DNA from 2 places in the Pseudomonas asgharzadehiana genome. Region 2 is predicted to be linked to the other one. Evidence: predicted binding sites of a transcription regulator. Region 2 holds the regulator's gene; the other holds the start of a gene.
What was found. The regulator FliA, encoded in region 2, starts transcription of late flagellar genes. The targets are predictions, from matches to a motif close to CTAAAGTTTNNNNNNNNNNNGCCGNTAA.
Positions count from the first base shown of each region.

Region 1: a site for FliA is predicted at 13,280-13,307, ahead of KSS96_RS01460 (methyl-accepting chemotaxis protein). Genes of this name have one in related genera too.

Region 1 is NZ_CP077079.1:300,783-317,099, forward strand. Features, by position in the region: gene scpC (succinyl-CoA:acetate CoA-transferase ScpC) at 1-335, opposite strand, end outside; gene KSS96_RS01410 (NAD(P)(+) transhydrogenase (Re/Si-specific) subunit beta) at 515-1,951, opposite strand; gene KSS96_RS01415 (NAD(P) transhydrogenase subunit alpha part 2) at 1,948-2,271, opposite strand; gene KSS96_RS01420 (Re/Si-specific NAD(P)(+) transhydrogenase subunit alpha) at 2,287-3,408, opposite strand; gene KSS96_RS01425 (LysR family transcriptional regulator) at 3,861-4,760, opposite strand; gene KSS96_RS01430 (acyl-CoA dehydrogenase) at 4,918-6,099, shown strand; gene KSS96_RS01435 (CaiB/BaiF CoA transferase family protein) at 6,112-7,332, shown strand; rRNA gene KSS96_RS01440 (16S ribosomal RNA) at 7,886-9,422, shown strand; rRNA gene KSS96_RS01445 (23S ribosomal RNA) at 9,730-12,621, shown strand; rRNA gene rrf (5S ribosomal RNA) at 12,779-12,894, shown strand; rRNA gene rrf (5S ribosomal RNA) at 13,004-13,119, shown strand; gene KSS96_RS01460 (methyl-accepting chemotaxis protein) at 13,418-15,298, shown strand; gene KSS96_RS01465 (SRPBCC family protein) at 15,338-15,802, opposite strand; gene KSS96_RS01470 (amino acid adenylation domain-containing protein) at 15,822-16,317, opposite strand, start outside.
Region 2 is NZ_CP077079.1:4,513,621-4,529,937, forward strand. Features, by position in the region: gene KSS96_RS20335 (chemotaxis protein CheV) at 1-610, opposite strand, end outside; gene KSS96_RS20340 (hypothetical protein) at 1,167-1,616, shown strand; gene KSS96_RS20345 (sensor histidine kinase) at 1,972-2,865, shown strand; gene KSS96_RS20350 (response regulator transcription factor) at 2,862-3,521, shown strand; gene yegS (lipid kinase YegS) at 3,480-4,400, opposite strand; gene KSS96_RS20360 (DUF2802 domain-containing protein) at 4,493-4,885, opposite strand; gene KSS96_RS20365 (chemotaxis protein CheW) at 4,886-5,368, opposite strand; gene KSS96_RS20370 (CheW domain-containing protein) at 5,450-6,262, opposite strand; gene KSS96_RS20375 (ParA family protein) at 6,265-7,053, opposite strand; gene motD (flagellar motor protein MotD) at 7,104-7,991, opposite strand; gene KSS96_RS20385 (flagellar motor protein) at 8,086-8,826, opposite strand; gene KSS96_RS20390 (protein-glutamate methylesterase/protein-glutamine glutaminase) at 8,826-9,977, opposite strand; gene KSS96_RS20395 (chemotaxis protein CheA) at 10,026-12,257, opposite strand; gene KSS96_RS20400 (protein phosphatase CheZ) at 12,269-13,057, opposite strand; gene KSS96_RS20405 (chemotaxis response regulator CheY) at 13,076-13,450, opposite strand; gene fliA (RNA polymerase sigma factor FliA) at 13,620-14,360, opposite strand; gene fleN (flagellar synthesis regulator FleN) at 14,357-15,190, opposite strand; gene flhF (flagellar biosynthesis GTPase FlhF) at 15,295-16,317, opposite strand, start outside.

The DNA of each region.
Region 1 (16,317 bases), 1.9 Mb from region 2:
TCCGACAAATGCTGGTCGATAAACATCACCTCGCCGGCGTTGATAGCCTTGCGCAATGTGCTGTCGACCTGGAACGGCATGCGTCGGGACAGCACGCCGGCTTCGGTCAGTTGCTTATCCAGGTCATTGCCCAGGCTGGCGCCGGTCATCAAGGTGATTTTCAGTGGCGAGGTCTTGGCGCGCTCGGCGAGGGCATGGGGAACGGCCTTGGCTTCACCGGCACGGGTGAAGCCGCTCATGCCGACGGTCATGCCGTCCTCGATCAGTGCGGCGGCGTCTGCCGCGCTCATGACCTTGTTCAACAGCGAAGGCAAGCGGATACGATCACGGTACATGAATGGTTATCTCAGGCTACGGAAGCAAGGTGGGCAGTGTAGTGATTTCAAAAAAATTCGGCCCGCTACCATGGTCGAATGCAAGGCAGCGATTTAGAGCCTTTGGTCGGGTTTCATGCAGCAATAAAAAACCCCAGCCTACGTGAGGCCGGGGTTTGGAGTATTGCGCTGAAGCAGTGTTAGTCGACGGCTTTAACCATGTCTTCAATGACCTTCTTGGCGTCGCCGAAAACCATCATGGTCTTGTCCAGGTAGAACAACTCGTTATCCAAGCCGGCGTAACCACTGGCCATTGAGCGCTTGTTGACGATGATGGTCTTGGCTTTGAACGCTTCCAGGATCGGCATACCGGCGATCGGTGAGTTCGGATCGTTCTTCGCGGCCGGGTTGACCACGTCGTTCGCGCCCAGCACCAGCACCACGTCGGCCTGGCCGAACTCAGAGTTGATGTCTTCCATCTCGAACACTTGGTCGTAAGGCACTTCAGCCTCGGCGAGCAGCACGTTCATATGCCCAGGCATACGGCCCGCCACCGGGTGGATCGCATATTTCACGGTGACGCCGTGGTGGGTCAGTTTCTCGGTCAATTCCTTCAGCGCGTGTTGCGCCCGCGCCACCGCCAAGCCGTAGCCTGGCACGATGATCACGGTGTCGGCGTTGGTCAGCAGAAAGGTCGCGTCGTCGGCCGAGCCGGACTTCACCGGGCGCGCTTCTTTAGAACCCGCAGCGGCACTGGTATCCGGCGCGTTGCCGAAGCCGCCGAGCAGTACATTAAAGAAGGAACGATTCATCGCCTTACACATGATGTACGACAGGATCGCGCCGCTTGAGCCGACGAGCGAACCGGCGATGATTAGCATCGAGTTGTTCAGCGAGAAGCCGATACCCGCCGCCGCCCAGCCGGAGTAGCTGTTAAGCATCGACACCACCACGGGCATATCGGCGCCGCCAATGGGGATGATGATGAGTACGCCCAGCACGAAGGCCAGGGCCAGCATCAGCGCGAAGGCGGTGAGGTTGCCGGTGAACATGAACGCCAAACCCAGGCCCAGCGTAGCGAGGCCCAATACCAGGTTCAGCTTGTGCTGGCCGCCGAACTGTACCGGTGCGCCCTGGAACAGGCGGAATTTGTACTTGCCCGACAGCTTGCCGAAGGCGATCACCGAGCCGGAGAAGGTTATGGCGCCGATGGCGGCACCGAGGAACAGCTCCAGACGGTTGCCCGCCGGAATCGCATCGCCCAGGTGCTTGACGATGCCCAGCGATTGCGGCTCAACCACGGCGGCAATTGCAATGAACACCGCGGCCAGGCCGATCATGCTGTGCATGAACGCCACCAGCTCCGGCATCTTGGTCATCTCAACGCGCTTGGCCATGATCGAACCAGCGGTGCCGCCGACCAGCAGGCCGACGATCACATAGCCGATGCCGGCCGTCGCAAGCTCGGCGCCCAGCTTATAGATGAGGCCCACGGTGGTGAGCACTGCCAGCGCCATGCCGAGCATGCCGAACAGGTTGCCGCGTCGCGAGGTGGTCGGGTGCGACAGGCCTTTAAGGGCCTGAATGAAACAGATCGACGCGATCAGGTAGAGCGTCGTTACCAGATTCATGCTCATGCCGATGGCGCCTCTTCTTTTACTTTCGGGGCTTTCTTCTTGAACATCTCAAGCATGCGGCGCGTGACCAGGAAGCCGCCGAACACGTTGACCGCCGCCAGTGCCACGGCGAGGGTGCCCATGGTCTTGCCCAGTGGTGTGACTGTAAGCGCGGCCGCGAGCATGGCGCCGACGATTACGATCGCCGAAATGGCGTTGGTTACCGCCATCAGCGGCGTGTGCAGCGCGGGGGTAACGTTCCAGACCACGTGGTAACCGACATAGATCGCCAGCACAAAGATGATCAGGTTGTAGATACCGGGGGAGATAAGCTCTTCCATCGTCTGAATCCTTGCTTAGGCGTTTTTGCGGATGACTTGGCCGTCGCGGCACATCAGGCACGCAGCGACGATGTCGTCTTCGAGGTTGATTTCAAACTGCCCTTCCTTGGTGAAGACCAGCTTCAGGAAGTCCAGCAGGTTGCGCGCATACAAGGCCGACGCATCGGCGGCAACAGCGCCGGCGAGGTTGGTCGGGCCACAAATGATCACGCCGTTTTCCACCACCACCTGGTCGGCAACGGTCAGCGGGCAGTTGCCGCCCTGGGCTGCCGCGAGGTCAATGACCACCGAGCCGGGTTTCATCTGCGCAACTGTCTCGGCGCTGAGCAAGGTGGGTGCCTTGCGGCCTGGGATCAGGGCGGTGGTAATGACGATATCGGCTTGCTTGGCGCGCTCGTGCACGGCAAGGGCCTGGCGTTGCATCCAGCTTGTGGGCATCGGGCGTGCATAACCGCCGACGCCGACGGCGCATTCGCGCTCTTCGTCGGTTTCGTAAGGTACGTCGACAAACTTGGCGCCGAGGGATTCGATCTGCTCTTTTACCGCCGGGCGTACGTCAGACGCTTCGATCACTGCACCGAGGCGTTTGGCCGTGGCAATGGCCTGCAAGCCTGCGACGCCCGCACCTAGAATCAGCACCCGAGCGGCTTTGACGGTACCTGCGGCGGTCATCAGCATCGGCATGAAGCGCGGATAGTGATGAGCGGCGAGCAACACGGCTTTATAGCCGGCGATGTTGGCTTGCGAGGACAGCACGTCGAGGCTCTGGGCACGCGAGGTGCGTGGGGCTGCTTCAAGAGCGAAGGCGGTAATGCCGCGCTCGGCCAGCTTGGCAATGGTTTCGTTGCTGAACGGATTGAGCATGCCCACCAACACGGTGCCGCTTTTGATCAGCGCCAATTCGCTGTCGCTGGGAGCAACCACTTTGAGAATCAGCTCGGCGCCAAATGCATCGTTGGCGCTGCCAATGGTTGCGCCTGCTGTTTCATAGGCACTGTCGACGACGCTGGCCTTAATGCCTGCTCCGCTTTGTACAGTGACCTTATGGCCCTGGCCGATCAGCTTCTTGATGGTTTCCGGGGTGGCAGCCACCCGCGTTTCACCGGTCTGGGTTTCGAGAGGAACACCAATGTGCACGTCAAATCTCCTGCATGATCTTTTTGCTTTTGATCTTTTTGTAAAAAGGCCAGTGCGCCGCGAGTGGCACAACTGGGGCGGCCGATCAGCACGATCCCGCTGAAATGACAGCGGGGCGCGGCATTTTGCAGGCGAACTTTACGGCCTTCAAGGGATTATGACGGGTGACGAAAAATTAACTACAAGTCACCCTGTGACCGATTGTCGCAACGCCTTGGAATAATCTCTTCAAATACAGGCCTTTAAAGGCGCGCAAAGGTTTAGAGCGACTTTTTACATTGTTGATGTGAATGGTCGCGCATTGGCCATTGAGCGTCGCTACAAGCCACGCGATTCATGGCTTTAAGCCGTATTTTAGATAGACAAGTACAGTCTGCTTAAATGCGACATATACGTATATCTGTAGCGCCAAGATTTTATTGACTACAAGGTCAGCATTAAGGCTTTGCCCTTTAATTGCAGGGGCTGTACCGCTTCGATTGATCGATAAGCCAGTCCCTGAACGCATGCAGCGAAGCTGATTCCACTTTTCTGTCAGGAATCATCAGGTAATAAGCTTTCGAACTGGTCAGTGCCTCGGGACTTGCGAATACCAGTCGGTGCTCGTCCAGTTCTCGCTGGATGAGGAAGGGCGGGATCAGCGCAATGCCCATGTCATGCATGGCGGCCTGGGACAGCATCGAGAATAGCTCGTAACGTGGGCCTGTCATGTCGCGTGGGATATTCAGCTGTTGGGCGTTGAACCATTGGCGCCAGGCATAGGGGCGGGTGGTCTGTTGCAGCAGTGGCAGTTGCGCGATCTCTGAGGAGGTGAAGCGCTTGCGCTTGCCCAGCAGCCGGGGGCTGCAAACGGGAACAGGATTTTCTCCCATCAGTCGGTGGGACTCGGTGCCGGGCCAGTCGGCATCACCGAAGTAAATCGCGGCATCGAACTCGGTATCTGCAAACAGGAAGGGGCGGGTGCGGTTGGTGAGGTTCACCGTTACCTCTGGGTGCTGGCGTTGAAAATCCTTGAGACGAGGAATTAACCATTGCGTACCAAACGTGGGTACCACCGCTAGCTCAATCGTATTTGCGCCCTGCTGACCCATCACTGACAGGGTGTCGCGCTCCACGGCATCCAGTTGCGTTGCGACTCTGCGGCTGTAGGACAGCCCCGCCTCCGTCAGCTTTACCCCGCGCCGCGAACGCCGAAACAGCTCGACACTTAAAAATTCCTCCAGGCTGGCGATCTGTCGGCAGATCGCGCCTTGTGTGATGGAGAGCTCGTGCGCCGCCTTGGTAAAGCTCTCGTGGCGGGCCGCCGCCTCAAAGCTGACAAGGGCGGTAGTGCTGGGAATTTTCCTACGCATGTACCTTGTTCTCACTTGATAAGGCGTCAATACGCCATTTTTAGTGTTTCGAAGTGAGAAATTAGCACAAGCCTATGCAGAAACCTCGTTTGCTCTCTTTGCTTGCCCGGCCTAGGCTCCTTCCACGACTTCTGATTTTCTTTGCGAGGACTTATTCATGGCTGGCAAGGCAAGCTTCAACTGGATCGATCCACTGCTGCTGGATCAACAGCTCACCGAAGAAGAGCGCATGGTGCGCGACAGTGCTGAGCAATTCGCCCAGGACAAACTAGCGCCGCGTGTGCTCGAAGCTTTCCGTCATGAGAAGACCGACCCTGCAATCTTTCGAGAAATGGGTGAAACCGGGTTGTTGGGCGCGATGATTCCCGAACAGTACGGTGGCAGTGGCTTGAACTACGTCAGCTACGGGCTGATTGCGCGTGAGGTTGAGCGTGTCGACTCTGGTTACCGTTCGATGATGAGCGTGCAGTCGTCATTGGTCATGGTGCCTATCAATGAATTTGGCACCGAGGCGCAAAAACAGAAGTACTTGCCGAAATTGGCCTCTGGAGAGTGGATTGGCTGTTTCGGCCTGACCGAGCCAAACCATGGCTCTGATCCGGGCGCGATGATCACGCGTGCGCGCAAAGTGGAGGGCGGATACAGCCTGACAGGCGCGAAGATGTGGATCACCAACAGTCCGATCGCGGATGTGTTCGTGGTGTGGGGCAAGGACGACGCGGGTGATATCCGCGGGTTTGTTCTGGAAAAAGGCTGGAAGGGGCTGAGTGCGCCGGCGATTCACGGCAAGGTCGGGCTGCGGGCCTCCATCACCGGTGAGATCGTGATGGATAACGTATTCGTCCCGGAAGAGAACATCTTCCCTGATGTGCGAGGCTTGAAGGGGCCTTTCACCTGTCTGAACTCGGCGCGCTATGGCATTTCCTGGGGGGCGTTGGGCGCCGCCGAGTTCTGCTGGCACACCGCTCGCCAATACACCTTGGACCGTCACCAGTTCGGTCGGCCTTTGGCGGCGACTCAGTTGATCCAGAAGAAGCTGGCCGATATGCAGACTGAGATCACTCTGGCCCTGCAAGGCTGCCTGCGCCTGGGGCGCATGAAGGATGAAGGCACGGCTGCGGTAGAGATTACTTCGATCATGAAGCGCAACTCGTGCGGCAAGTCTCTGGATATCGCGCGTATGGCACGGGACATGTTGGGCGGCAACGGCATTTCCGACGAATTCGGGGTGGCGCGTCATCTGGTGAATCTGGAGGTGGTTAACACCTATGAAGGTACCCACGACGTGCACGCCTTGATTCTGGGGCGTGCGCAAACCGGTCTTCAGGCGTTCTATTAATAGGAGAACGGTATGGGCGCGCTATCGCATCTGCGGGTATTGGACTTATCGCGAGTGTTGGCGGGCCCTTGGGCCGGGCAGATTCTTGCGGACCTCGGGGCAGAGGTAATAAAGGTTGAACGCCCCGGTAGTGGTGACGACACGCGGGCCTGGGGGCCCCCCTTCCTTAAAGATGCTTATGGCGAGAACACCAGTGAGGCGGCGTATTACTTGTCTGCCAATCGTAATAAAGAATCGGTGACTATCGACTTCACCCGGCCTGAGGGGCAGAAGCTGGTACGGGATCTGGCGGCTAAGTCCGACATCCTCATCGAGAATTTTAAGGTGGATGGTTTAGCGGCCTATGGGCTGGATTATGAGTCGCTCAAGGAGATTAATCCTGAGTTGATCTATTGCTCTATCACGGGCTTCGGCCAAACCGGACCTTATGCCGCGCGTGCGGGTTATGACTTCATGATCCAGGGGCTGGGCGGGCTGATGAGTCTGACTGGTCGGCCGGAAGGTGATGAGGGGGCGGGGCCGGTAAAGGTGGGAGTGGCGTTGACTGACATTCTCACGGGCCTCTATTCGACGGTGGCCATTCTTGCTGCGCTGGCGCATCGAGATCATGACGGTGGCGGGCAACACGTCGATATGGCGTTGCTCGATGTTCAGGTGGCCTGCTTGGCTAATCAGGCGATGAATTATCTGACGACGGGGGTGCCTCCGAAGCGCCTGGGTAACGCTCATCCGAATATTGTCCCTTATCAGGATTTCCCCACGGCCGATGGTGATTTCATCCTGACTGTGGGTAATGACGGGCAGTTTCGCAAGTTTGCGCAAGTGGCGGGTCAGCCGCAGTGGGCGGATGACCCACGTTTCTCCACTAATAAAGTGCGGGTGGTTAACCGTGCGGTGCTGATTCCGTTGATTCGCCAGGCGACGGTCTTCAAGACGACGGCGGAGTGGGTGGCCCAGCTTGAGCAAGTTGGGGTGCCTTGTGGTCCGATCAATGACCTTTCGCAGGTGTTTGCCGATCCTCAGGTGAAGGCGCGTGGGCTGGCGATGCAGTTGCCTCATGCGTTGGCGGGGTTGGTGCCGCAAGTTGCCAGTCCGATTCGGTTATCCAAGACACCTGTGGAGTATCGCAGCGCACCTCCTCTATTGGGTGAGCATACGGAGCTGGTGTTGAAGAGAGTGTTGGGGCTGGCGCCGTTGAATATTGCGGCGTTAAAAGAGGCGGGAGTCATCTAGCGGTTTCTTCGGGCGCATTTGGGTGGTTTTTAATCAATCTCTCTTGATTGATAGGAAAAGCAAAATTAATTGTTGACGCCAGATTCTGGAAGCCTATAATTCGCCCCACTTCCGGCGCAGTCGAAACGGAAAACTCCTTGGTAAACAATGAGTTACGCAGTTTTCGGCAGCAAGTTGCTTCAGTTCATCGAAGCTAAAAGGAAGTTGAAAAAGAGGTGTTGACAGCAGCGTGTAACGCTGTAGAATTCGCCTCCCGCTGACGAGAGATCGGAAGCGCAAGTGGTTGAAGTTGTTGAAGAAATCTTCGAAAGCTTCTGAAAATAACCGCTTGACAGCAAGTGAGGCTGCTGTAGAATGCGCGCCTCGGTTGAGACGAAAGCTCTTAACCAACCGCTCTTTAACAACTGAATCAAGCAATTCGTGTGGGTGCTTGTGGAGTCAGACTGATAGTCAACAAGATTATCAGCATCACAAGTTACTCCGCGAGAAATCAAAGATGTAACCAACGATTGCTGAGCCAAGTTTAGGGTTTCTTAAAAACCCAAAGATGTTTGAACTGAAGAGTTTGATCATGGCTCAGATTGAACGCTGGCGGCAGGCCTAACACATGCAAGTCGAGCGGTAGAGAGAAGCTTGCTTCTCTTGAGAGCGGCGGACGGGTGAGTAATGCCTAGGAATCTGCCTGGTAGTGGGGGATAACGTTCGGAAACGGACGCTAATACCGCATACGTCCTACGGGAGAAAGCAGGGGACCTTCGGGCCTTGCGCTATCAGATGAGCCTAGGTCGGATTAGCTAGTTGGTGAGGTAATGGCTCACCAAGGCGACGATCCGTAACTGGTCTGAGAGGATGATCAGTCACACTGGAACTGAGACACGGTCCAGACTCCTACGGGAGGCAGCAGTGGGGAATATTGGACAATGGGCGAAAGCCTGATCCAGCCATGCCGCGTGTGTGAAGAAGGTCTTCGGATTGTAAAGCACTTTAAGTTGGGAGGAAGGGCAGTTACCTAATACGTGATTGTTTTGACGTTACCGACAGAATAAGCACCGGCTAACTCTGTGCCAGCAGCCGCGGTAATACAGAGGGTGCAAGCGTTAATCGGAATTACTGGGCGTAAAGCGCGCGTAGGTGGTTTGTTAAGTTGGATGTGAAATCCCCGGGCTCAACCTGGGAACTGCATTCAAAACTGACTGACTAGAGTATGGTAGAGGGTGGTGGAATTTCCTGTGTAGCGGTGAAATGCGTAGATATAGGAAGGAACACCAGTGGCGAAGGCGACCACCTGGACTGATACTGACACTGAGGTGCGAAAGCGTGGGGAGCAAACAGGATTAGATACCCTGGTAGTCCACGCCGTAAACGATGTCAACTAGCCGTTGGGAGCCTTGAGCTCTTAGTGGCGCAGCTAACGCATTAAGTTGACCGCCTGGGGAGTACGGCCGCAAGGTTAAAACTCAAATGAATTGACGGGGGCCCGCACAAGCGGTGGAGCATGTGGTTTAATTCGAAGCAACGCGAAGAACCTTACCAGGCCTTGACATCCAATGAACTTTCTAGAGATAGATTGGTGCCTTCGGGAACATTGAGACAGGTGCTGCATGGCTGTCGTCAGCTCGTGTCGTGAGATGTTGGGTTAAGTCCCGTAACGAGCGCAACCCTTGTCCTTAGTTACCAGCACGTCATGGTGGGCACTCTAAGGAGACTGCCGGTGACAAACCGGAGGAAGGTGGGGATGACGTCAAGTCATCATGGCCCTTACGGCCTGGGCTACACACGTGCTACAATGGTCGGTACAGAGGGTTGCCAAGCCGCGAGGTGGAGCTAATCCCATAAAACCGATCGTAGTCCGGATCGCAGTCTGCAACTCGACTGCGTGAAGTCGGAATCGCTAGTAATCGCGAATCAGAATGTCGCGGTGAATACGTTCCCGGGCCTTGTACACACCGCCCGTCACACCATGGGAGTGGGTTGCACCAGAAGTAGCTAGTCTAACCTTCGGGAGGACGGTTACCACGGTGTGATTCATGACTGGGGTGAAGTCGTAACAAGGTAGCCGTAGGGGAACCTGCAGCTGGATCACCTCCTTAATCGACGACATCAGCTGCTCCATAAGTTCCCACACGAATTGCTTGATTCATTGAAGAAGACGGTAATGCTAGATTAATGCATTATTCTATATAGAGCTTAGAAATGAGCATTCCATCCTAGCGATGGTGAATGTTGATTTCTAGTCTTTGATTAGATCGTTCTTTAAAAATTTGGGTATGTGATAGAAAGATAGGCTGAACGTTACTTTCACTGGTAACGGATCAGGCTAAGGTAAAATTTGTGAGTGATTACAGATTTTCGGCGAATGTCGTCTTCACAGTATAACCAGATTGCTTGGGGTTATATGGTCAAGTGAAGAAGCGCATACGGTGGATGCCTTGGCAGTCAGAGGCGATGAAAGACGTGGTAGCCTGCGAAAAGCTTCGGGGAGTCGGCAAACAGACTTTGATCCGGAGATGTCTGAATGGGGGAACCCAGCCATCATAAGATGGTTATCTTGTACTGAATACATAGGTGCAAGAGGCGAACCAGGGGAACTGAAACATCTAAGTACCCTGAGGAAAAGAAATCAACCGAGATTCCCTTAGTAGTGGCGAGCGAACGGGGACTAGCCCTTAAGTGGCTTTGAGATTAGCGGAACGCTCTGGAAAGTGCGGCCATAGTGGGTGATAGCCCTGTACGCGAAAATCTCTTAGTCATGAAATCGAGTAGGACGGAGCACGAGAAACTTTGTCTGAATATGGGGGGACCATCCTCCAAGGCTAAATACTACTGACTGACCGATAGTGAACTAGTACCGTGAGGGAAAGGCGAAAAGAACCCCGGAGAGGGGAGTGAAATAGATCCTGAAACCGTATGCGTACAAGCAGTGGGAGCCCACTTTGTTGGGTGACTGCGTACCTTTTGTATAATGGGTCAGCGACTTATTTTCAGTGGCGAGCTTAACCGAATAGGGGAGGCGTAGCGAAAGCGAGTCTTAATAGGGCGTCTAGTCGCTGGGAATAGACCCGAAACCGGGCGATCTATCCATGGGCAGGTTGAAGGTTGGGTAACACTAACTGGAGGACCGAACCGACTACCGTTGAAAAGTTAGCGGATGACCTGTGGATCGGAGTGAAAGGCTAATCAAGCTCGGAGATAGCTGGTTCTCCTCGAAAGCTATTTAGGTAGCGCCTCATGTATCACTGTAGGGGGTAGAGCACTGTTTCGGCTAGGGGGTCATCCCGACTTACCAAACCGATGCAAACTCCGAATACCTACAAGTGCCGAGCATGGGAGACACACGGCGGGTGCTAACGTCCGTCGTGAAAAGGGAAACAACCCAGACCGTCAGCTAAGGTCCCAAAGTTATGGTTAAGTGGGAAACGATGTGGGAAGGCTTAGACAGCTAGGAGGTTGGCTTAGAAGCAGCCACCCTTTAAAGAAAGCGTAATAGCTCACTAGTCGAGTCGGCCTGCGCGGAAGATGTAACGGGGCTCAAACCATACACCGAAGCTACGGGTATCACGTAAGTGATGCGGTAGAGGAGCGTTCTGTAAGCCTGTGAAGGTGAGTTGAGAAGCTTGCTGGAGGTATCAGAAGTGCGAATGCTGACATGAGTAACGACAATGGGTGTGAAAAACACCCACGCCGAAAGACCAAGGTTTCCTGCGCAACGTTAATCGACGCAGGGTTAGTCGGTCCCTAAGGCGAGGCTGAAAAGCGTAGTCGATGGAAAACAGGTTAATATTCCTGTACTTCTGGTTATTGCGATGGAGGGACGGAGAAGGCTAGGCCAGCTTGGCGTTGGTTGTCCAAGTTTAAGGTGGTAGGCTGGAATCTTAGGTAAATCCGGGATTCTAAGGCCGAGAGCTGATGACGAGCTAACTTTTAGTTAGCGAAGTGGTTGATGCCATGCTTCCAAGAAAAGCTTCTAAGCTTCAGGTAACCAGGAACCGTACCCCAAACCGACACAGGTGGTTGGGTAGAGAATACCAAGGCGCTTGAGAGAACTCGGGTGAAGGAACTAGGCAAAATGGCACCGTAACTTCGGGAGAAGGTGCGCCGGTGAGGGTGAAGGACTTGCTCCGTAAGCCCATGCCGGTCGAAGATACCAGGCCGCTGCGACTGTTTATTAAAAACACAGCACTCTGCAAACACGAAAGTGGACGTATAGGGTGTGACGCCTGCCCGGTGCCGGAAGGTTAATTGATGGGGTTAGCTAACGCGAAGCTCTTGATCGAAGCCCCGGTAAACGGCGGCCGTAACTATAACGGTCCTAAGGTAGCGAAATTCCTTGTCGGGTAAGTTCCGACCTGCACGAATGGCGTAACGATGGCGGCGCTGTCTCCACCCGAGACTCAGTGAAATTGAAATCGCTGTGAAGATGCAGTGTATCCGCGGCTAGACGGAAAGACCCCGTGAACCTTTACTATAGCTTTGCACTGGACTTTGAATTTGCTTGTGTAGGATAGGTGGGAGGCTTTGAAGCGTGGACGCCAGTCTGCGTGGAGCCAACCTTGAAATACCACCCTGGCAACTTTGAGGTTCTAACTCAGGTCCGTTATCCGGATCGAGGACAGTGTATGGTGGGTAGTTTGACTGGGGCGGTCTCCTCCTAAAGAGTAACGGAGGAGTACGAAGGTGCGCTCAGACCGGTCGGAAATCGGTCGTAGAGTATAAAGGCAAAAGCGCGCTTGACTGCGAGACAGACACGTCGAGCAGGTACGAAAGTAGGTCTTAGTGATCCGGTGGTTCTGTATGGAAGGGCCATCGCTCAACGGATAAAAGGTACTCCGGGGATAACAGGCTGATACCGCCCAAGAGTTCATATCGACGGCGGTGTTTGGCACCTCGATGTCGGCTCATCACATCCTGGGGCTGAAGCCGGTCCCAAGGGTATGGCTGTTCGCCATTTAAAGTGGTACGCGAGCTGGGTTTAGAACGTCGTGAGACAGTTCGGTCCCTATCTGCCGTGGACGTTTGAGATTTGAGAGGGGCTGCTCCTAGTACGAGAGGACCGGAGTGGACGAACCTCTGGTGTTCCGGTTGTCACGCCAGTGGCATTGCCGGGTAGCTATGTTCGGAATAGATAACCGCTGAAAGCATCTAAGCGGGAAACTAGCCTCAAGATGAGATCTCACTGGAACCTTGAGTTCCCTGAAGGGCCGTCGAAGACTACGACGTTGATAGGTTGGGTGTGTAAGCGCTGTGAGGCGTTGAGCTAACCAATACTAATTGCCCGTGAGGCTTGACCATATAACACCCAAGCAATTTGACTACTCGAAAGAGCATCAGATTGCGGTGTGTGAAGACGAAACGAACCGAAAGTTTGTAACTCACAAAACACCGACTGCTGTCACATACCCGATTTGCTGAAGCGAGGCCATCTGGTCACGAGTCAGTACCCGAATTTCTTGACGACCATAGAGCATTGGAACCACCTGATCCCATCCCGAACTCAGTAGTGAAACGATGCATCGCCGATGGTAGTGTGGGGTTTCCCCATGTGAGAGTAGGTCATCGTCAAGATTAAATTCCAAAACCCCTGTTTGCTAACGCAGACAGGGGTTTTGTTTATGTAGAAGTCCATGAATTTCATCGGCACGTTGATACTGCGACGGGCCGGTACACAGAATTTCTTGACGACCATAGAGCATTGGAACCACCTGATCCCATCCCGAACTCAGTAGTGAAACGATGCATCGCCGATGGTAGTGTGGGGTTTCCCCATGTGAGAGTAGGTCATCGTCAAGATTAAATTCCGAAACCCCTGTCTGCTAACGCAGACAGGGGTTTTGTCGTTTAGAGGGATGCAATCCCGCCACGTTGTCCTCAAGTGAAAAACACACAACAGCGCTAACGCCTACCGCCTATCTCTTTCCTGGGTTAAAAATCAGATTTCTCCCATAAGTCCCTAAGTTTTGCTCCGACTTGGCCGAAAGCTTGATGAGCCATGCGTGCACCGAAATGGAGCGGGTGAACACTCCGCTTACCGTTTTATGGAATTTCCACTCGGCACGCTTATCCCCCTTTGGCAAAAGAAGTCGATGAAATGAATCTTAAGTTCAGTCATAAAATCTTGTTGGCCGCGTCAGGCGTAGTGGTTTTAGCCTTCGCGTTGTTCACCCTTTACAACGACTACCTGCAGCGCAGCACCATCAAGCAGAACCTGGAATCGTCCATCGAACAATCCGGGGAGCTCACCGCCAGCAGTGTGCAGAACTGGCTCAGTGGTCGAATACTGGTACTCGAAAGCCTGACGCAAAACGTAGCTCACCAAGGCAGTGCAGCGGACTTGCCTGGGCTAGTCGACCAACCAGCGTTCACCTCGAACTTCCAGTTCACCTATGTGGGTCAAACCAATGGTGTGTTTACCCAGCGCCCGGATGCAAAAATGCCCGACGGCTACGACCCCCGTCAGCGCCCCTGGTACAAACAAGCCGTGGCGGCTGATAAACCTATGCTCACGCCGCCTTATATGGCTGCAGTAGGCGGGCAGATCGTCACCATCGCCATGCCGGTGAAAAAGAACGGCGAGCTGCTGGGTGTAGTGGGCGGAGACCTCAGCTTGCAAACCCTGGTGAAAATCATCAACTCGGTGGATTTCGGCGGCATCGGGCATGCGTTCCTGGTCAGCGGCGACGGCCAAGTCATCGTCAGCCCGGACGAGGACCAAGTGATGAAAAACCTCAAGGACATCTATCCCGGCACCCGCTTACGCATCGAGAAGGTCAATCAGGAGGTTGTGCTCAAGGGCCAGGATCGTATTTTGTCCTTCACTCCGATCAGCGGCTTGCCAGGGGCAGATTGGTATATCGGTCTGTCGATCGATAAAGACAAAGCCTACGCACCGTTGGGTAAATTCCGCACGTCGGCATTGATCGCTATGCTCATCGCCGTGGTCGCGATTGCTGTGCTCTTGAGCCTGCTGATTCAGGTCTTGTTGCGGCCCTTGACCACTATGGGGGTTGCGATGCAAGACATCGCTCAAGGTGAAGGTGATCTGACCCGCCGCCTCGCTGTTACCAGCAAAGATGAGTTTGGCGAAGTCGGCAGTGCGTTTAACCGGTTTGTGGAACGTATCCACGCTTCGATTTCCGAAGTGTCTTCGGCAACACGCCAGGTGCACGACCTGTCCCAGCGAGTGATGGCATCCTCCAACGCGTCAATCATCGGTTCCGATGAGCAAAGTGCGCGTACCAACAGTGTGGCCGCAGCAATCAACGAACTGGGTGCCGCCACTCAGGAAATCGCGCGCAACGCGGCTGATGCGTCACAGCACGCCAGCGGTGCCAGCGAGCAAGCCGACGACGGTCGCAAAGTGGTGGAGCAAACCATCCTGGCGATGTCTGAACTGTCGCAAAAAATCAGTTTGTCCTGCACTCAGATCGAAACACTGAACGCCAGCACCGATAATATCGGCCACATCCTTGATGTGATCAAAGGCATCTCCCAGCAAACCAACTTGTTGGCACTGAATGCCGCGATTGAAGCTGCGCGTGCCGGCGAGGCGGGACGTGGGTTTGCGGTGGTGGCCGATGAAGTGCGCAACTTGGCTCACCGTACTCAGGAATCGGCTGAAGAGATTCATAAAATGATCACTTCGCTGCAAGTGGGTTCGCGCGAGGCGGTGACCACCATGAACGCCAGCCAAACGTCCAGTGAGCAAAGCGTCGGGGTGGCCAACCAGGCCGGCGAACGCCTGGTCAGCGTCACGCAGCGGATCGTTGAGATCGACGGTATGAACCAATCCGTCGCAGCGGCCACCGAGGAGCAGACGGCCGTGGTGGAAACCCTCAATGTGGATATCAACCAGATCAACCTGCTTAACCAGCAGGGCGTGGCCAACCTCAACGAAACCTTGAAGGATTGCGATGCGCTGTCGCAACAGGCTAATCGGCTGAAGCAACTGGTCGACAGCTTCAAAATCTGAGCCGTTGAGCGTGTGAGTAGGAGCGTGCAGTGTTCGCTCCTACTGCGGGCCCAACAAGCGGCTGACGTTGTCCAGTGCGCTTTCAGCGAAAGCCTGTACAAATTGTTCAAATCCCACCTGTGCAGCGTCCTCCGGTTCGGCAATGAGGGTCCACGTTACCCTGGAGCACTGTGTCTCCAGTGCGTCCACGTTGATTGCTGCCCACAATCTAGCCACGCCCAGAGTGTTGTAGAGGGTGGTCCAAGTCATATACATGGCGTGCTCATCCCGGCTATTGAGCTGTTCCACCACCTGGTTGCCATCTCGGAAAAACTTCGTGCGTAAAGCACCCACACCGGTACCGGTCATTTCGATGTGTGACAGAGCGGGGATGAATACATCAAAACCTGAAAACGTCCCCACCATGTTCCACACACGCCTGGCCTGGCAGTCGATCACCCGCGAGGCCACTATCGGCCGTCCCGTTGGATTGCGGATTAACGTATCCGGTTGCAGCCGTTTCATAATGTTGTCCTGACGCAATTCATAGAAAACCGATGGCCTTGAGGTAATTGCAACCTCTGCTCAATAGCGCGGGGGTTTTATCGGGATACTGCTCACCCATTTGCTCAACGCCACGCTGTGCGTTCTCGTGAAGGATCATCCCGGTATCGCCGATGTCTTCATCCAAGCGATCAAGATAAAAACCGAGTACGCCAAACAGCGCGTTGTCCTGGTCCACCGTCTGTAGCGCCTTCTGCCATTGCGTGATGCTTACCCGCTCAAACATATGACCGGCTCGGCTGAACGCATCCAGATAATTCTCCCAGCTCAACGGCTGCGGGTTATGCAGGTTGAACACGCTTCTATCGGCTTGAAAACGACTGCCGTGGAACGCAATGAAGCGCGCCAGAAAGTCCACTGGCATCAGGTCGAAATTCAAATCCAGCCGCGGAAGCAGGCCTAGTTGCAGCGAGCCCTTGAGCATCAGCATCAGGCGATTTTTTTGCGGCCGGCAAACCCCATTGCGGCTGTTGAAG
Region 2 (16,317 bases):
TCACGCCCAGTTGGCCCAGGGTGTCGCGCAGTTGCGAGAGGGCAACGTTGGAGTCGTCCACCAGCAGCACTTCGCGCCCACGGGCACGTTCCAGCACCGGGTCTTCGAGTTTTTCACGCGAGACCTTGGCGTTGTAGGGCACGATTTCGGCGAGGACTTTTTCGACGTCGATGATTTCCACCAACTGGTCATCGACCTTACTGATGGCGGTGAGGTAATGCTGGCGCCCGGCGCTGGTCGGCGGCGGCAGGATGGCTTCCCAGTTCATGTTGACGATGCGGTCCACGCCACCGACCAGGAACGCCTGCACCGAGCGGTTGTACTCGGTGACGATGATGGTGCTGTTCGGGCCCGGTACCAGTGGGCGCATGCCGATCGCCTGGGACAGGTCGATCACCGGCAGGGTCTGGCCACGCAGGTTGACCACGCCACACACAAAAGGGTGGCGCTGGGGCATCAGCGTGAGCTTGGGCAGTTGCAGGACCTCCTGCACCTTGAACACGTTGATCGCAAACAGTTGCCGGCCGAACAGGCGGAACATGAGGATCTCCAGGCGATTCTCACCCACCAGTTGCGTACGTTGATCTACGGTGTCGAGAATGCCGGCCATTAAATGCTCCTGATGTGCGCTGGAAATGTGGCGCGAACGGATTATGCAGTTCACTTGAGCTAGTTATCGGCGGCAAATGCCAGACCTTGACCCCCTGTAAAGTGCCACGGAAATTGATTGATGTCACACTGACATCATGCTTTACTGCGCGGGCCTCTCCAGACGGCAGTACAGCGACGTTGCGTGGCATTCAAATCGACGCAAGGTTCCGCTATGTAAGGGGTTCCCCTATGCACAATCAGGCAAAACCTGATATTCGCAGTATCTAATAGCCATTAATGTGACGCCATTCTCATTGCATGAATGGAGTCAGGCTTTTGTTTGCCATGCCAAGCCCTCGGCCCACAGGCCTTTCAGACGTCCATGTCACGGCAAGTGAAGGTGTGCAACAAAGCCCACTCACCAAGGCTACGCACGGCCCTTGCCGTCATTCCAATAAACGTCTTACTAAAAAATCAGAAGCGACCTACAGGTCCAAGCCAAATTTCAGCGCTATTTTTAAGCCATCCACCCAGTGCGACATCTCATCACCCGACCGTATGTTGTGGAGGCTTGCATGATGAATAGCGCAAATGAATGGCAGACCACCTTCCCCGAGTTCTTGATTGAAGCAGAAAAACTGCTGGCAAAATCAGAAGAATGCTTGAGCCATCTGCACTTGATCCGCGACGACAGCGATGCCATCGAGTGCATGAAAAACAGCTTGGCCAAACTGGCCGAGACAGCCGACAGCCTGGCCCTGCAAGCTATCAGCGAATTCTCCCGGCATATCGAGTATCTGATCGCCAACGCCGCCAGCCCCCTGCAATTGCATGATCAGGCGCTGGACGCGTTGCACGCCTGCTTGAGCCTGCTGGCCTGGCAACTGGAATTGATCGACACCCGCACGGGTGAGCTGGGCATGGACGACACCGAGCAAACCACCTTGATTGCCACGGTAAGCCTGCAGATTCCGCAAAAAAGCTTCAGTTATAAGCCGCAGCAACGCCTGCATCACGCGAGTTGATGGGTCGTCTTCAACTCACGTGTTCTTTACAGCCCAGAAGCTTGTTCACCCGTTAAAACGGCGCGCATAGATATCAATTAGCTATTAATGTTTATCACCACACCCCCACTCAAGTACGACAACTTCCTCTCACTGCCTACACTCCGGGAATGCCGCCTGGGGCAAGACCGCGGCCAAGTAAGCCTGCCGGTCATGGCACCAGGCGACCAACGGTAAGAGTGGTGGTACTATGCCTGCGCTCGAAGTGACCCAACTTCATGATGCGAATAAACGACTCGATAACGTATTCCAAACAAGACCGCTCAGCCGCCGTGACCGGTCTTCCCGCAGCGAACCTTTATTGGCTCCATCCGCTATGAATGCCAGCCTCAAGACACTCATTGCCAGGTCCGCGTCCCGCAGCAATGCACGCCGTTTGATCCTCACCCTGTGCCTTGGCTCGCTGCTGTTGAGCCTGTGGGCCTACGTTCGATCCGCGCCGCTGCCGCTGATGGTGTTGCTGCTCAACCTCGCTATCTTGCTGGTGGTGGGCCTGCAGCAGTGGTATTCGCGCAAGTCCATCAAGTTCCAGCCTCACGAACTGGCCAAGCGCCTGTTGCAAGTGCAAGAAAACGAACGCCACCGCCTCAGCCGCGAATTGCATGACGATATCGGCCAACTGCTGACCGCCGCCAAGCTGCAAAGCGAATGGCTCAAGCGGCGTCTGCCGGACGAACTGCAAAGCCAGTGCAGCGTGTTGTGCAACACCTTGAATGAGACCCTGGCCAAGGTGCGCGACGTGTCCGCCATCCTCAACCCGCGACAGCTCGCCAGCCTGGGCCTGGAAGCCAGCCTGCGCGCGCACTTGCTCAAGACGCTGGCAAACACCCCGGTGCACTGGAGCCTGGAATGCCAGCAACGGCTGACCGGCATCCCCGAAGAAATGGCCGTGGCGGCCTTTCGCATTACCCAGGAAGCGGTGACCAACATGCTGCGCCACGCCCAGGCGCGCAACGTGCTGGTTCGCCTGCAACGCCTGCCTGAAGGGCTGTCCCTGAGTATCTGTGATGACGGCCAGGGCTTTTCGCCCGCCATCGACCCAGGTAGCGAAGGCCAACGGGGCATGGCCGGCATGGCCGAGCGGATCGATCAGTTGGGAGGCACCCTGTCCGTGAGCAGCCAGCCTGGCGCCGGCACGCGCATCGAAGCACTTTTCCCCTGGGCGCCGCGCGCCCTCGAACGGGCCAGCTCCCCTAAGGTTCTCGAGTGACCTGTACATTATTGCTGGTGGATGACCACGCACTGATCAGGGCCGGCGTACGCGCGCTGATCCAAGACATTCCCGGCTATGCGGTGGCCGGCGAAGCCAGCGATGGCGCGCAATTGCTGGAGCAGTTCAGCGCGCTGCAGCCGGATATCGTCCTGTTGGACCTGTCGATGAAGCACACCAGCGGCCTGGATGCCTTGCAGCAACTCAAGCGCGCCTACCCCAGGAGCAAAGTGCTGATCCTGTCGATGCACACCGACCCGCAGTTGATCATGTGTGCGCTGGAGGCCGGCGCCCATGGCTACCTGCTCAAGGACACCACCGCCAATGAGCTGGAACACGCGCTGGCGGCCTTATCCAACAACGAGCGCTACCTGAGCCCGGCCATCGCCCACACCGTGATCAACCAGGCCTTGGTGCGTAACCAGGCGACCAGCGCGCCTGCCGGCCACAGCCATAACCTTACGGCGCGCCAATTGGAGATCCTGCGCCTGATCGTGCGTGGCAAATCCACCCGGGAGATTGCCCACGGCCTGGGCCTGAGCATCAAGACCGTGGAAGCGCACCGTTCGCAAATCATGAAGCGCCTGCAGATATTCGACGTCGCGGGCCTGGTGTTATTCGCGGTGCGCGAGCAGATCATCAGCCTGGATGACTAGCGGCGAACCCAGCGGCAGGTGCACACGAAGCGCCTTGGGCAAGGCTTCAAAACGCAGATCGTCACCCTGCAGCGGCTCACCGTCGAGGTTGATGTAAAGCCCTTCAGCCTGCTGGATCCGGACCCACGGCAGGCGCGCGCGGACAAACATGGTGTCCAGGCCCCACCCGTTGCTCATCAGCTCACGCAACGTGCCGACCACCTCCTGGGGTGCCGGCAGAATACTCACGTCGAGCAAGCCATCATCGGCCATGGCACCCGGGCACAGCTCATGCCCACCGCCGGCCTGGCGACCATTGCCGATGCCCAGCGCCAGCAGCTCGCCCTTCCAATGAAAATCCGGCCCGTCCAGCTCGGCATAGGCCGCCGTCAATTCGCTGAAACGCGTCAAGCCGGTAAACAGGTAGGCGGCGCCGCCCAGGACTTTTTTCAGGTCTTCGGAGGTGTTGGCGGTGACCTGGCTGCCGAAGCCGCCGGTGGCCATATTGAGAAAGATCTGCCCGCCGACCTGGCCGAGGTCGATCGCCCGCGGCGGCACGTCCAGCATCGCCAGCGCCAGGGCCGGCTCCAGCGGCACACCGGCGGCCTTGGCGAAATCATTGGCGGTGCCCAGGGGCATCAGCACCAGGCTGGCGTCGGTCTTGGCCAGGGCCATCGCTTCGGCCACATCGCGCAAGGTACCGTCGCCGCCACCGGCGATCAGGCAGGTGTATCCGTCGTCCAGGGCTTCGTTGACCAAGCGCTGGGCGTCGCCCCCCTCCCAGGTCACCCGTACCGCCAGCTCCCAGCCCTGCTCACGCCGGGCCTGCACGGCTGCGCGCACGCCCTCGTTGAGGGCTTGCTTGCCGTGGAGGATCAACAGTGCCTTGGGGCTGGTCATGGACGAGGTACTCCTGGATTCAAAGGTGCTTGAAGGATGTGGACCTTGAACCCGTAGCAAAAGTGCGGCAGCAAGTGACAAGCTTGTCGCACTCAGCCCTTGTGCAACTTACTCATCAACTGCGCCTCAGCCTGGGTCAGCCCGCACGACTGGGTCAGCTCGTCCACCGTCGCGCCCATGCCGACCAATTTCGCGGCCTGAGCGAACGACAGGCTGGCGGGATCACGCTGCTCGAGCTGCACCAGTTTGTCCGGCAACGGCGCGAGAATGGCGCGCAGTTCATGCACCTCATCCCCGACCTTCACCGCGCTGCGCTGGTACTGGTCGACCCGCTTGACCAGCTCCAATACACGCCGGTCGCGCACAGCGTCGCGCTCGGCCTGCTGCATCGCCAATTCCCGTTGCTGGCGCAGGTAGCGCAGCAAAAAACCCAGGGTCCCGGCCCACAACAGGGCCAGGACAATCACCGCAGCCTCAAAGAACAATCAGATACTCTCCAGTTCCGACCATTCTTCTTCGCTCATCATCTTGTCCAGCTCAACCAGAATCAGCAGTTCGTTGTTCTTGTTGCACACGCCCTGGATGAACTTGGCCGATTCTTCGTTGCCCACGTTCGGCGCGGTTTCCACTTCCGATTGGCGCAGGTAAACCACTTCCGCCACGCTGTCGACCATGATGCCGACCACTTGCTTGTCGGCTTCGATGATGACGATACGGGTGTTGTCGCTGACTTCGACGGTACCCAGACCGAAGCGCTGGCGGGTGTCGATTACCGTCACCACGTTGCCGCGCAGGTTGATGATGCCCAGTACGTAGCTCGGCGCACCCGGAACCGGAGCGATCTCGGTGTAGCGCAGCACTTCCTGCACGCGCATCACGTTAATGCCGTAGGTCTCGTTGTCCAGCTTGAAGGTAACCCATTGCAGGATCGGATCATCCAAACCTTGTGCGGACGCTGACTTGTTCATATCTCTGACCCCTTCAGATGCCGATGTAGGCGGCGTATTTACTGCTTTTGACCACACTTGCGCGCGGCCCTTATTGTTCAATCAACTGCGTTTGTTGGCAGGCATCGCCTTGACGGCACCGCTGGCGATCAATTCGGCCAGTTCGGCAACGTCGAGCAACGCGCACATATGTTCGATCACGGTGCCCGCCAGCCAAGGCCGCTGGCCCCGGTGGCTGCGCCATTTGATTTCATTGGGATCCAGGCGCAGCGAGCGGCTGACTTGATGCACCGCCAACCCCCACTCGTAGCCCTGCACCGAAATCACGTATTGCAAGCCTTGGCGGAAGTCATCGCGGTAGCGGTCGGGCATCACCCAGCGCGCGGTGTCCAGCACCTTGAGGTTGCCGGCCTGGCTGGGCAGGATGCCGAGGAACCACTCCGGTTGCCCGAACAGCGGCGTCAATTCCTGGCCTTCCAGGGAATAGATCGAGCCCAGGCACACCAGCGGCACCGCCAAGGTCAACCCGGCGACGTCGAACAGCAAGCACTCGAACGGCTCGGCGGCCCACGACGGACGACCGTCGCCGGTGACCGGCGGCGGTGTGATGCTGGGCGGCAGGTGCACTTGCACCACCGGCTCGACCACCACCGGCGGCGTCAGCGCTTCCACGACAACCGGCGCCTCGGGCGCCACGGTCAGCGGCGCGGCGTGTGCATCGCGGGCCTGCTCTTCCAATACAGCCAACTGGAACTCATCCAGGGCGTCCGACGGCGGCACTTCTACCGCCGGTTCCAGCACCAGGATCGGTTCCGGTAATTCTTCTGCGGTCGCGTCTTGCAGCAGGGCGTCCAGGTAGGACTCCAGCGCCAGTTGCGGCCGGGTCTTGGTCTTGAGTTCAACGGGGCGGTTCATCATCAAGCCACCTGCGCCACGAGTTGCTGCGACAGCAGATGCTTGAGCAACGCACGGTAAGCCATGACGCCACGGCTCTTGGCGTCGAACTGCGAAGGCGTGAGCCCGGCGCGGCTGGCATCGCGCAGGCGCGTGTCCACCGGGATGTAGCCGTTCCAGATGCTCTGCGGGTAGGCGTCGCGCAATACGCGCAAGGTACCGAGGGAGGCCTGGGTGCGGCGGTCGAACAAGGTGGGGACGATGCTGTACGGCAGCGGCTGCTTGCGCGAGCGGTTGATCATGGCCAAGGTGCTGACCATGCGCTCCAGGCCTTTGACCGCCAGGTGTTCGGTCTGCACCGGGATCACCAGTTGCTGGCTCGCCGCCAAGGCATTGACCATCAGCACGCCGAGCAACGGCGGGCTGTCGATGATCGCGTAGTCGAAGTCCTGCCACAGTTGCGCCAGGGTCTTGGCGATCACCAGGCCCAGGCCGCTCTGCCCCGGCGACTGACGCTCCAGGGTGGCCAGCGCGGTGCTGGACGGCAACAGGGAAATGCTCTCGTTGCTGGTTGGCAGCAGCAATTGGCCGGGCAAGTCGCCAGGCACACTGCCCTTGTGCAGGAACAGGTCGAAACAGCTGTGCTCCAGCGCATCCGGGTCATAGCCGAAGTAGCTGGTCATCGAGCCGTGGGGGTCAAGGTCAACCACGACCACGCGCTTGCCCGCTTCGGCCAGCAAGCCGGCTAAGGCGATGGAGGTGGTGGTCTTGCCGACTCCACCTTTTTGATTGGCAACTGCCCAGACTCTCATTCGGATGGTTCCTCCCGGTGGGCACAAGCGCGACCGAGACATTGCATAGGTTATTGAGCCGGTGACGGAGAATTGACGGCACTCTGCCGAACCAGCGGTTTTACCGGGGCCGGTGCAGTTTGTGTGCCAGCGCGCTTCAGGGCCGCGTCCGGTGTTGCATTGGCGGTGCCGGTCCCGGTCAGGCTGCGGCGCACATCCAGGTTTCGCGAGACCACCAACACCACCCGCCGGTTGCGCGCGCGGCCTTCCAGCGTGGCGTTATTGGCCACCGGCTGAAACTCGCCGTACCCCACCGAGGCCAGGCGCCCGGGGTTTACGCCCTGCATCGCGAGCATGCGCACGATGCTCGCGGCACGCGCCGATGACAGTTCCCAGTTGGTCGGGTACTGCGCGGTGCTGATCGGCACGTTGTCGGTAAAGCCCTCGACGTGCACCGGGTTCTCAAACGGTTTGAGGATCGCCGCCACCTTGTCGATGATGGTGAACGCCTGGTCGCTGGGCATTGCATCGGCGCTGGCGAACAACAGGCTGGAGTTGAGTTCGATCTCTACCCACAACTCGTTGCCGCGCACGGTCATCTGGTTGGAGCTGATCAAGTCGCCGAACGCGGCACTGATGTCATCGGCGATGCTTTTCAGCGGGTCGCTGGTGCCCCCCACGCCGGCGGCTGTTTCGTCACTGTCGTTGACCAGCGGCTTGGCCGGCGTCACGGTCTTGGGTCGCTCTTCACCGATGGGGATCGGCTTGAGCGCGCGGTCGGCGTCGTTGAACACGCCGATCAGCGCCTGGGAAATGACTTTGTACTTGCCTTCGTTGATCGACGAGATGGAATACATCACCACGAAAAACGCAAACAGCAAGGTGATGAAGTCCGCGTAGGACACCAGCCAGCGCTCGTGGTTGACGTGTTCTTCAGGCTCGCGGCGGCGACGGCTCACAGGCAGGCACCTCTCTGTACACCACTTATGTAACCGCCCCGCTCACAGGGGTGAGCGAGCAAGCTCGCTGGCCACACGTCATTGTTCATATCCATCAGTCCATGAAGCCCTGGAGCTTCAATTCGATGGAGCGCGGGTTCTCGCCCTCGGCAATCGACAGGATGCCTTCGAGCAGCATTTCGCGGTAACGGGATTGGCGCATGGCAATCGACTTGAGCTTGCTCGCTACCGGCAACAACACCAGGTTGGCGCTGGCCACACCGTAGATGGTGGCAACGAACGCCACGGCAATCCCGCTGCCCAGTTGCGAAGGGTCGGCGAGGTTGCCCATCACATGGATCAAGCCCATCACCGCACCGATGATGCCGATGGTCGGCGCGTAACCGCCCATGCTTTCGTAGACTTTGGCCGCGTTGATGTCGCGGCTTTCCTGGGTGTAGAAATCCACCTCAAGGATGCTGCGGATCGCTTCCGGCTCGGCGCCGTCCACCAGCAACTGCAAGCCTTTGCGCGCGTAGCTGTCGGGCTCGGCATCGGCCACGCCTTCCAGCCCCAGCAGGCCTTCCTTGCGGGCGGTGAGGCTCCAGTTGACCACGCGGTCGATGCCACCGGCCAAGTCGACGCGTGGCGGGAAAATGATCCAGATCGCGATCTGCATTGCACGCTTGAACGAACTCATCGGCGACTGCAGCAACGCGGCGCCCACGGTGCCGCCAATCACGATCAGCGCCGCCGGCCCGTTGGCCAAGGCGCCCAGGTGGCCGCCTTCGAGGTAGTTGCCGCCAATGATTGCGACAAACGCCATGGTGATGCCGATCAGGCTCAACACATCCATTAGAGGCAGGCCTCCACCAAATGCTTGCCGATGTCGTCCAGGCTGTACACGGCGTCGGCCAGGTCCGCCTTGACGATGGCCATGGGCATGCCATAGATCACACAGCTGGCTTCGTCCTGGGCCCAGATCGCACTGCCGCCCTGCTTGAGCAGGCGCGCGCCTTCACGGCCGTCGGCGCCCATGCCGGTGAGCACCACCGCCAGAACTTTGTCACCGTAGGACTTGGCCGCCGAACCGAAGGTGATGTCCACGCACGGCTTGTAGTTGAGGCGCTCATCGCCCGGCAGGATTTTGATCGCGCCACGGCCGTCGACCATCATCTGCTTGCCGCCGGGGGCCAGCAGCGCCAGGCCAGGGCGCAGAATGTCGCCATCCTCGGCTTCCTTGACACTGATGCGGCACAGCTTGTCCAGGCGTTCGGCAAAGGCTTTGGTGAACGCGGCGGGCATGTGCTGGATCAACACGATCGGCGCCGGAAAGTTGGCCGGCAACTGGGTCAACACGCGCTGCAAGGCGACCGGGCCACCCGTGGAGGTGCCGATGGCGACCAGCTTGTAGGCTTTGCGCTTGGGTGCCGGCGAATGCGCCGTTGCAGTGGCCGGGGCCGACGTGCGTACCGGTGGCGGTGCAGGCCGTGCAAGCGGCGCCGGCGCCGGGCGACCGAACGAGGCACGGCTGGAGGCAGCCGGCGGAGCCACCGCTGCCGGGGCAGGCGTCGGTGTCGGTGTCGGCGCGCTGAACAGGCTGCGGCGGTTACTGCGCGAGATGCTGTGGACTTTCTCGCACAGCATCTGCTTGACCTTCTCGGGGTTGCGCGAGATGTCTTCGAAATTCTTCGGCAAAAAGTCCACCGCACCGGCATCCAGCGCATCGAGGGTCACTCGGGCGCCTTCATGGGTCAGCGAGGAGAACATCAATACCGGGGTGGGGCAGCGTTGCATGATGTGCCGGACTGCCGTGATGCCATCCATCATCGGCATCTCGTAGTCCATGGTGATCACGTCCGGCTTCAGCGCAATGGCTTGATCAATCGCCTCTTTGCCGTTGGTGGCCGTGCCGACCACCTGGATGCTTGGATCGGCGGAAAGAATTTCCGAGACGCGGCGGCGGAAGAAACCCGAATCGTCCACCACCAGGACCTTGACTGCCATAAACACTCCGTTAGGTGGGGCGGGCGAGACCGCCCTGCCCCACCAGAATCAAATACGCCGAGCGGCGTAACGCTTGAGCATGCTCGGAACATCGAGAATCAGCGCGATCCGACCGTCACCGGTGATGGTCGCACCCGACATGCCCGGGGTTCCCTGCAGCATTTTGCCCAAAGGCTTGATGACCACTTCTTCCTGGCCCACCAGTTGATCGACGACAAAGCCGATACGCTGGGTACCCACGGAGAGAATCACCACATGACCTTCGTGCTGCTCTTCATGGGCGGCCGATGCAACCAGCCAGCGCTTGAGGTAGAACAGGGGCAGCGCCTTGTCGCGCACGATCACCACTTCCTGGCCGTCCACCACGTTGGTGCGCGACAGGTCGAGGTGGAAGATCTCGTTGACGTTGACCAGCGGGAAGGCGAACGCCTGGTTGCCCAGCATCACCATCAGGGTCGGCATGATCGCCAGGGTCAACGGCACCTTGATCACGATCTTCGAGCCCTGGCCCTTGGTCGAGTAGATATTGATCGAGCCATTGAGCTGGCTGATCTTGGTCTTCACCACGTCCATGCCGACGCCACGGCCCGACACATCGGAAATCTCGGTCTTGGTCGAGAAGCCAGGGGCGAAGATAAGGTTGTAGCACTCGGTGTCGGTCAGGCGGTCGGCGGCGTCCTTGTCCATCACGCCACGCTTGACCGCGATATTGCGCAGGATGGTCGGGTCCATGCCCTTGCCGTCATCGGTGATCGACAGCAGGATGTGGTCGCCTTCCTGCTCCGCCGCCAGGATGACTTTGCCGCCACGAGACTTGCCCGAGGCTTCGCGTTCTTCCGGGGTTTCGACGCCGTGGTCGACCGCGTTGCGCACCAAGTGAACCAGCGGGTCGGCCAGGGCCTCGACAAGGTTTTTGTCGAGGTCGGTTTCTTCACCCACCAGTTCCAGGTTGATCTCTTTCTTCAGTTGGCGCGCCAAGTCACGCACCAGGCGCGGGAAGCGGCCGAAGACTTTCTTGATCGGCTGCATCCGCGTTTTCATCACGGCGGTTTGCAGGTCGGCGGTCACCACGTCGAGGTTCGACACGGCCTTTTGCATGGCTTCATCGCCACTGCTCAGGCCCAGGCGCACCAGGCGGTTACGTACCAGCACCAGCTCGCCGACCATGTTCATGATGTCGTCCAGCCGCGCGGTGTCCACGCGCACGGTGGTTTCGGCTTCACTGGCGGGTTTGTCCGCAGGCGGCGCCGCGGCGGCGGCACGCGCTGGGGCCGCAGCCGGCGCCGCCGCTGGGGCAGGTGCCGGTTTGGCGGCTGGAGCGGCTGGAGCGGCAGCTTTGGCGGGTGCAGCCGCTTTGGCGGCAACCGGTGCTGCCGTAGCGGCGGCAGGTGCAACCTCGCTGAACTTGCCCTTGCCGTGCAAATCGTCAAGCAGGGCTTCGAATTCGTTATCCGTGATCAGGCCATCAGCGGCAGGCTGCGCAGGGGCGGCAGGCGCAGCGGCGGTGGCGGCGACTGCCGGCAAGGCGTCGGCCGCAAAGGTGCCTTTGCCGTGCAGTTGGTCGAGCAACGCTTCGAATTCGTCGTCGGTGATGTCGGTGCTGACCGGCCCGCCCGCTGCGGCAGGTGCAGGAGCGGCAGCGGCAGGCGCCACCGCATCAGCGGCGAACTGGCCTTTGCCATGCAACTGGTCGAGCAGCGATTCGAATTCTGCGTCGGTAATGTCTTCGCTGGTCGGCGCCGCTGCCGGTGCTTCGGCGGCCGGGGCTTCGGCTTCGGCCTTGACGGCACTGAGGGAGTTGAGCAGTTGTTCGAACTCAGTGTCCGTGACATCCGCTTCAGGCTCCGCCACAGGCTCCGGCGCCGCTTCAACCACCGGCGCGCAAGTGTCCGCAGGCTCTGCATAGCGCGCCAGGGCCGCCAACAGTTCCGGCGTGGCCGCCGTGATCGGGGCACGTTCACGCACTTGGCTGAACATGCCGTTGACCGCATCCAGTGCTTCGAGAATCACGTCCATCAACTCCGAATCAACGTGACGCTCACCCTTGCGCAGGATGTCGAACACGTTCTCGGCGATGTGGCAGCACTCCACCAGCTCATGGAGCTGGAGGAAGCCGGCGCCCCCTTTTACAGTGTGAAAACCGCGAAAAATTGCATTGAGCAGGTTCGCATCATCCGGGCGGCTTTCCAGCTCGACCAGTTGCTCGGACAGTTGCTCTAAAATTTCGCCGGCCTCTACAAGGAAATCCTGAAGGATCTCTTCATCGGCGCCGAAGCTCATGTGGGTGCTCCTTAGAAGCCTAAACTGGATAACAGGTCATCTACGTCATCCTGACCTGACACAACGTCTTCACGTTTATCGGCATGAATCTGCGGACCTTCACCCTTGGCGAGATGTTTTTGTGGATCTTTTTCCGAGAGGATCGCTTCGCGGTCATGTTCAATGCCGGCAAAACGGTCAACCTGGCCTGCCATAAGCACCAATTTGAGCAAGTTGCTTTCCACTTCGGTGACCAACTGGGTCACACGCTTGATCACCTGACCGGTGAGGTCCTGGTAATCCTGGGCCAGCAAAATATCGTTGAGGTTGCTGGAAACCGTGCGGTTTTCCTGCTCGCTGCGCGACAAGAAGCCTTCAACCCGACGTGCCAGCTCACGAAACTCCTCAGCCCCGACTTCCCGGCGCATGAAGCGGCCCCAATCGGCGCTCAGGGCCTGGGCTTCAGTGGCCATGCCGTTGACCAGGGGCGTGGCGTTCTCCACCAGGTCCATGGTGCGGTTGGCCGCCGCCTCAGTCAGCCTGACCACATAGGACAGGCGTTCGGTGGCATCGGTGATCTGTGAGATTTCTTCGGCCTGGGGCATGTGCGGGTCAATCTGGAAATTGACAATCGCACTGTGCAGCTCGCGTGTGAGCTTGCCCACTTCCTGATACAGGCCGCGGTCACGGGTCTGGTTGAGCTCATGGATCAACTGCACCGCGTCGCCGAACTGGCCTTTTTCAAGGCTGTCGACCAACTGGTGAGCATGTTTTTTCAGGGTCGACTCAAAGTCTCCCTGTGACGTTTCGTTATGCTCCATAGCTCCCCCGCGATGGCATCAGCCGTGGATGCGTTCGAAGATTTTTTCGATCTTCTCTTTCAAGGCCAGTGCAGTGAATGGCTTGACCACGTAACCGTTAACACCCGCCTGGGCAGCTTCGATGATCTGCTCACGCTTGGCTTCGGCGGTGACCATCAGCACGGGAAGGCTGCGCAGCTTTTCGTCGGCCCGCACATGACGCAGCAAGTCGATACCGGTCATGCCCGGCATGTTCCAGTCGGTTACCAGAAAGTCGATGCTCCCGCTGTTGAGGATCGGAATCGCCGTAAGGCCATCATCCGCCTCGACCGTGTTTGTGAACCCAAGGTCACGCAACAGGTTTTTTATGATCCGCCGCATCGTTGAGAAGTCATCAACGATGAGGATTTTCATGTTCTTGTCCAATTCGACCTCCAAGCAGTCTTAAACGCGCCCAGCACCTGGACGCGTCATTTCAATCAACAGGCATTACACAAAAAGGACTGCCGGGGGCACCACGGGCCGAACCCGCGAAGATCCATCACCTTCGCGGTATCGCTTTGCAGTGTCCCCACACTGCCTGTCAGCGCGCTCGCCACTCTCCCAAACGCCCCCGCAAGCGAGCGGCGCACTGGCTGTGTAACTGGCTGACTCGCGATTCGCTGACCCCCAGGACCTCACCGATTTCCTTGAGGTTCAGCTCTTCGTCGTAGTACAGCGCCAATACCAGTCGCTCACGCTCAGGCAAATTGGCAATCGCGTCCGCCAACGCACCCTGAAAGCGTTCATCTTCCAGGTCTCGCGCCGGCTCCATATGAGTACTCGCGCCGTCCTCGTGCAGCCCTTCGTGTTCACCGTCCTGCAACAGGTCGTCGAAACTGAACAGGCGGCTGCCCAAGGTGTCGTTCAAAATCCCGTAATAATCGTCGAGACTCAATTGGAGTTCGGCCGCAACTTCGTGATCTTTAGCGTCGCGACCGGTTTTTGCTTCAATTGCGCGAATTGCGTCACTGACCATGCGCGTATTGCGGTGTACCGAACGAGGCGCCCAATCACCCTTGCGCACTTCATCGAGCATGGCGCCCCGGATACGGATACCCGCATACGTCTCGAAACTCGCGCCTTTGGTGGCATCGTATTTGGTTGACACTTCGAGCAGGCCAATCATGCCGGCCTGGATCAGGTCTTCTACCTGGACGCTGGCGGGCAGGCGTGCCAGCAGGTGATAGGCGATGCGCTTGACCAGCGGCGCATAACGCTCGATCAACTCGCCCTGACTGTCACGGGCGGACTTCTTGTAGGCGTTATAGCCGTTCGCTGTCATAGCACGGGTCCTGCGCTCGTCTGATGTACCAATCGCTCGACGAAAAACTCCAGATGCCCCCGTGGGTTGGCGGGCAACGGCCAAGTATCGACCTTTTGGGCAATAGCCTTGAACGCCAATGCGCATTTGGAACGAGGGAACGCTTCGTAGACCGCACGCTGCTTTTGCACAGCCTTGCGCACACACTCGTCGTAGGGAACTGCACCGACGTATTGTAAGGCGACATCGAGGAAGCGATCCGTGACCTTGGTCAACTTGGCGAACAGGTTGCGCCCTTCCTGCGGGCTCTGGGCCATGTTGGCCAGTACGCGGAAGCGGTTCATGCCGTAGTCACGGTTAAGTAATTTGATCAGGGCGTAGGCGTCGGTGATCGAGGTGGGTTCATCGCAGACCACCAGCAACACTTCCTGCGCCGCGCGCACGAAGCTGACCACGGATTCGCCGATCCCGGCGGCGGTGTCGATCACCAGCACGTCGAGGTTGTCGCCGATATCGCTGAATGCCTGGATAAGGCCGGCATGCTGCGCCGGGCTCAGGTGCACCATGCTCTGGGTGCCGGAGGCGGCCGGCACGATGCGGATCCCGCCAGGGCCTTGAAGCAGCACATCGCGCAGCTCACAGCGCCCCTCGATCACATCGGCAAGCGTGTGTTTGGGCGTCAACCCCAGCAGAACGTCGACGTTCGCCAGTCCCAGGTCAGCATCCAGCAGCATGACGCGACGGCCAAGTTCTGCCAGGGCCAGGGACAAATTCACTGACACGTTAGTTTTTCCGACGCCACCTTTGCCGCCGGTCACCGCGATCACCTGTACGGGATGCATGCTGCCCATTTTATTTCTTTACCTTGTCTTGCTTAGACGCAGGCTACATGGCTTGGCCGCGTGAATCGCTTGCAGACCATCGATGTAGATACTTTTCACGGTGTTCATCTGACTCAACCGACCCGTTTTGCCGGGTTGTGATAGAGATCGGCGAACATGTCGGCCATCGCTTCCTCGCTAGGCTCGTCTTGCATTTGTACGCTGACGGCGCGGCTGACCAACTGATGACGGCGCGGCAGATGCAGATCATCCGGGATCCGCGGCCCATCGGTCAGGTAAGCCACCGGCAGTTCGTGGCTGATAGCCAGGCTCAGCACTTCACCCAGGCTGGCGGTTTCATCCAGTTTAGTCAGGATGCAACCGGCCAGCCCGCAGCGTTTGTAGCTGTGATACGCAGCGGTAAGAACCTGTTTCTGGCTGGTGGTTGCAAGCACCAGGTAATTTTTTGACTTGATGCCACGCCCGGCCAGGCTTTCGAGCTGCATACGCAACGCCGGGTCGCTGGCTTGCAGGCCGGCGGTGTCGATCAGCACCACGCGCTTGCGCAGCAGCGGGTCGAGGGCATTGGCCAGGGATTGACCGGGGTCGACATGGGTAACCGGCACATTGAGGATGCGGCCCAGGGTCTTGAGCTGTTCCTGGGCGCCGATACGGTAGCTGTCCATGCTCACCAGCGCGATATTCTGGGCGCCGTACTTAAGCACATAACGGGCGGCAAGCTTGGCCAGCGTGGTGGTCTTGCCCATGCCGGCCGGGCCGACCATGGCGATCACTCCGCCCTCTTCCAAGGGTTCGATCTGTGGCGTGGTGATCATCCGCGCCAAGTGGGCCAGCAACATGCGCCAGGCCTGGCGAGGCTCTTCGATTTCGTGGGTCAGCGCCAACAGGTCGCGGGACAACGGGCCGGACAGGCCGATGCGTTGCAGGCGACGCCACAAGTTGGCCTGTTGCGGTTTGCTGCCTTGCAGTTGGGTCCAGGCCAGCGAGCCGAGCTGCACTTCGAGCAACTCGCGCAGGCCATTGAGTTCAAAGCGCATCGAGTCGAACGCGCGCTGGTCGACTGCGGCGGCCGGGGCGGGCGCGGCAGGACGCGGCGGTTCGATGAAAGTGGGCTCGACCAACGGCTCGGCAGCCGT